DNA from 2 places in the Microbacterium sp. SORGH_AS_0505 genome. Region 2 is predicted to be linked to the other one. Evidence: predicted binding sites of a transcription regulator. Region 2 holds the regulator's gene; the other holds the start of a gene.
What was found. The regulator HspR, encoded in region 2, represses chaperone genes until heat shock. The targets are predictions, from matches to a motif close to AAGTTGAGTCNNNNNGACTCAACTT.

Region 1: a site for HspR is predicted at 1,116-1,140, ahead of QE428_RS07635 (Hsp20/alpha crystallin family protein). Genes of this name have one in related genera too.

The regions. Positions count from the first base shown of each region.
Region 1 covers NZ_JAUTAT010000001.1:1,554,869-1,557,257, forward strand. The annotation lists gene QE428_RS07630 (prolyl oligopeptidase family protein) at 1-1,029, opposite strand, end outside; gene QE428_RS07635 (Hsp20/alpha crystallin family protein) at 1,167-1,616, shown strand; gene QE428_RS07640 (MarR family winged helix-turn-helix transcriptional regulator) at 1,687-2,115, opposite strand; gene QE428_RS07645 (phosphatase PAP2 family protein) at 2,291-2,389, shown strand, end outside.
Region 2 covers NZ_JAUTAT010000001.1:825,064-827,452, reverse strand. The annotation lists gene QE428_RS04050 (nucleotide exchange factor GrpE) at 1-160, shown strand, start outside; gene QE428_RS04045 (DnaJ C-terminal domain-containing protein) at 173-1,156, shown strand; gene QE428_RS04040 (heat shock protein transcriptional repressor HspR) at 1,167-1,607, shown strand; gene QE428_RS04035 (DUF559 domain-containing protein) at 1,889-2,389, shown strand, end outside.

The DNA of each region.
Region 1 (2,389 bases), 730 kb from region 2:
CACGCGGTCGAGGATCGTCAGGACCAGGCGCGTGCGGGTCCATGTCCACGTTTCGAGCACCGCCGTGTCGCTCGGGGCGAAGGCGACGCGCAGGTTCGACCCGTCGCCCTCCGTGACGGTCTCGAGTGGACCGATGAGGAGGGTGCCCGACGGATGCGTCGTCTCGCCGATGCGCCACGGGGTCGTGGTCCGCACGGTGACGAGGTCGCCGTGAACATCGACGTTCGCGTCCTGCGGCACGGCGATCAGACGCGGCTCGCCGCTGTCCCAGACCCACGATTCGGAGTGGAAGAAGTCGTGCGCGATGACCACGATCGGCGTCGCCGTACCGCCGGTGCGGTCGACGTGCGCGAACACGCCGACGTCCGAGGCGACACCCGTCACGATGGGCGGCGCGTCCGCGAGCGACTCGCCCCGTCGCCAGGCGCGGGCGCTGATCGGATACCCCGAGTCGGTCACGCCGCCGCCGTGCAGTGCGGTGGCGACGAGCAGGGTGTCGCGGTCGACCCACGCGATCATCGTCTTCTCGGCGTCGAGGGCGAACGGGGTGTCGTCGACGAAACGACGTGCGTCGAGGTCGAACTCGCGCACGACGGTGGCGTCGCCGCCGTCGGGGCTCAGCCGCACGAGCGCCCGCCCGCTGCCCGCAGGTCCGTGAGCCGCGCCCGCGAACGCCCACGCCACGCCTTCCTCGCGGCCGAGCGCGTCGACGTCGAGCAGCACCTCCCAGGTCGGTTCGCCCGCTGCGAAGGCGGCGCGGGATGTCCGTCGCCACAGGCCGCGGGGGTTCGCGGCATCCCGCCACAGGTCGTACATGAGATCGCCGTGGCGGCTCGGGACGACGAGTCGATCGGGGTCCTGAAGGATGCCGGTCAGGCGGCGCTCGAGCGCGGTGCGGGTGTCGCCCGAGAAGGCCGCCTCGGTCTCGGCGGTCCGTTCGGCTGCCCAGGCGCGGGCCTCGGGTCCGTCGATCTCCTCCAGCCAGAGGAACGGGTCGGCGGGCTCGGGGGCGGTCTCGGAGGCGCTCATGTCGCCAGCCTAAGGCCGTCCTCGGCGCAGACGTTCGCCGTGCGAGAACCGTTGGCACTCGAGGGGTCAGAGTGCTAATCTGAACGTACTTGAGCCACAAGGGCTCAACTTTGAGACCACATCACCAAGGGAGAATCATGGCAACCTACGACCCGTTCCGTGACCTCGACCGCATCGCGTCGACCCTCTTCGACACGCGCCGCGGCCCGCGACGGATGCCGATGGACCTGTACCGCGACGGCGACCACTACGTCCTGAATGCCGACCTGCCGGGCATCGACCCGGGCTCGGTCGACATCGACGTCGACGGCCAGCTGCTTACCATCCGCGCCGAGCGCACGGTGGGCGCTGCCGACGGGGTGAAGTGGATCACGCGCGAGCGCGAGACCGCGAGCTTCCTGCGCCAGTTGAACCTCGGCCAGGGCATCGACACCGACGCCATCACCGCGACCTACAACAACGGCGTGCTGACCGTCACGATCCCGGTGAGCGAGAAGGCCAAGCCGCGCAAGGTCGAGGTCGTCGCTGAGGGGTCGGCCCCGACCATCGCGACCCACGAGAGCGAGCCGCAGCCGATCGACCAGTGATCGGCGGAGCGCTCCCGCTCTGACGAATCGCCCCGCATCCCGTGTCGGATGCGGGGCGATTCGTCTGCGGTCACACTCCGCGCAGACGCGCCGTCAGCTTCTCGAGCTGGGCGAGTTCGTCGTCGGTGAGCACCGACATCCGCTCGGCGATCGTTCGGCCATGAGCAGTGGCCATGCGGCGGAACGTCGCCGCGCCCTTCTCCGTGGCGCGCAGGATCGCGCCGCGACCGTCTTGGGGGTCCGGGCATTTGGCGACGAGACCCCGAGCTACCATCCGATCCACGAGGCGGGACACGCTGGGCTGGCTGATCAGCATGTTCGCGGTGACGTCGCGAAGTCGCGCCGTGTGCTCGTCGCATCGGGTCACGGTGAGGAGGACGTCGTACTCCGCGCTGGAGAGGTCGTCGTCGTCGAAGTCCTGTGAGATCTCGGCCAAAACCTCGTGCTGCGCGCGGAAGAGGCTCTCCCATGCCGCGATGGCGAGGCGTCGATCGGTCATGGCGTCCACTGTATCGTCGCGTGCCCGCACGACGAGCGCGGTTCGTCGCTTCGTGGTCACCCGGACGTCACGCGCCGTTCCCGCGTTCAGGAAAGCATTCTGGCTCACCCGATGGAAGCGAGGCGCGCCCGTGAGCGTGATGAGACAGACAAGACGACGAGGCACTCGTGCCGGGATGGCGATGGGCGGACTCGGCGTCCTCGTCGCCTGCACCCTGACCGCCGGACCCGCGTTCGCGGCCGCCGGCTTCACCGAGGAGCAGAAGACGGCGACC
Region 2 (2,389 bases):
GGGCGACGCGTTCGACCCGCAGCAGCACGAGGCGATCTTCCAGGCGCCCACACCCGGCACGACCGAGCCGACGATCCTCGAGGTCGTCGAGGTCGGTTACCGCCTCGGTGACCTCGAGCTGCGTCCGGCGAAGGTCGTGGTCGCCGTTCCGGCCGAGTAAGGAGGCGCGCCGATGGCCAGTCAGGATTGGTTCGACAAGGACTTCTACAAGGTGCTCGGGGTGTCGAAAGACGTCTCCGATGCCGACCTGAAGAAGACGTACCGCAAGCTGGCGCGCACCTACCACCCCGACTCGAACGCGGGGGACCCCGCGGCCGAGGCGAAGTTCAAAGAGGTCAGCGAGGCGTACTCGGTGCTCAGCGACAAGGAGCAGCGAGCCGAGTACGACCAGCTGCGCGCCATGGGGTCCGGAAGCGCCCGCTTCCAGCCCGGGGCGAGCGGTGGGTTCGAGGACGTGTTCAGCCGGTTCCAGCCGGGTGGCGCGGGCGGCCAGCAGGCCGACTTCGACGACCTCTTCGCGATGTTCGGGCAGCAGAGCGGCGGACGCTTCGGCTCCGGTCGGTTCGGGCAGTCGAGCGGCGGTTTCCGCGGCTTCGGCGGACCGCAGCGCGGGGCCGACGTCACCGCCCGCACGACGCTCGACTTCACGACCGCCGTGAAGGGCGACACCATCACGCTCCAGGGCGACGACGGCAAGCCCATCAAGGTGAAGATCCCCGCCGGGGTTTCGGACGGGCAGAAGATCAAGCTCCGCGGTCGCGGCCGTCCCTCGCCGGACGGCGGGGAGGCGGGCGACATCGTCCTCACGGTCGGCGTGCGCCCGCATCCCGTCTTCACGCGGGAAGGGCTGAACCTCCGCATCCACGTTCCCGTCACGTTCACCGAGGCGGCGCTGGGTGCGACCATCGAGGTGCCGACGCTCGGCGGCGACAGCGTCAAGCTGCGCGTCGCGCCGGGGACCCCGTCGGGGCGCGTGCTGCGCGTGAAGGGCCGCGGGGTGCAGACGGCGAAGGGCACCGGCGACCTGCTCGCCGAGGTCCAGGTCGCCGTCCCCACGCACCTCGATGCGGCCGCGCGCGAAGCGCTGGAGCGCTTCCACGAGCTGGAACCCAAGGAGAATCCCCGCGCCGACCTGATGGCCAAGGCGCGCGAGTGAGGTGAGACGCATGGCGAACGAGCAGGTCGACGAAGACGCCCCGATCCTGGCGATCGCGGTGGCCGCTGAGCTCGCCGGCATGCACCCGCAGACGCTGCGTCAGTACGACCGGCTGGGACTCGTGGTACCGGCGCGCACCCGTGGTGGGTCGCGCCGGTACTCCCTCCGGCACGTCGCGCAGCTGCGCGAGGTGGCTCAGATGTCGGCCGACGGCGTGAGCCTGCCGGCCATCTCGCGCATCATCGACCTCGAGAACCAGGTGCGGATGCTGCGCCGCGAGGTCTCGGCACTGCAGGGTCGCCTGCGCGACGAGGTCGCCGCCCGCCGCGGTGCCCGCGTGTTCGCCGCCGGCGCGACCGGCTCGGTCGTCACGCTCCGCCAGGGCACGCGCGTCCGCCGCGCGACCGACGTGGTGCTCTACCGCCCGCACCCGTCCCCCTCCGACGACTGACGCTTCTTCGGGCGCCGAGCCGACGCCGACTGCGCCGAAGGCCGCCCGGTGACGACCGTTCGCGTCGTCTGGAGGTTCCTCCCGAGGGTGCGCGCGCGGCGAGTTGTGCACGAGGGGTGGATGCCGGGGGCGTGAGGCGCGTCGAGGTGGCGAGTGTCGGGGGATGAGACCTTCGACGCCGCTGCCCCCGCAGCTTCCGCCTGTGTTCGTTGTCGCCGACGCGAGAGGCGCAGGCGTCACCGTCGGCCGCCTGCGCGGGCGCGATCTGTCGCGTCCCTTCCGTGGCGTCCGCTCCCGGTCGGAGGCGACGCAATGCCGTGGCCCGGGCCTACGCCTACGCGCCGAAGCTGCGTCCCGGCGAGCACTTCTCACATGCCACCGCGCTCGCGCTCGCCGGAGCATGGATCCCGGATCGCCTGCGCCAGAGCGTCGACGTCTCCGCCGCGCGCCCCCTCGGCCGCGCCCGCGGCGCGGGGGTGCGGGGCCACGAGTCGAGCGCGGCCGTCGGTCACCGGGTCGCCGGCCTGCCGTGCGTGCCACCCAGCGAGGTGTGGTGCCAGGCGGCATCCCTTCTCGGCGATCGTGAGCTCGTCGTCGCGGCCGATTCGCTGATGCGTCGACAGCAGCCTGTCGTCACCTCCCAGGAGCTGCAGGCAGCAGTCGTGGCCTGCGCCGGAATGCGTCACGTCAGACGGCTGCGACGAGCGCTCGAACGGGCCCGATCCCGCACCGATTCCGTCGCCGAGACACTGCTGCGCCTCGATGCCGCTGACGCCGGCCTG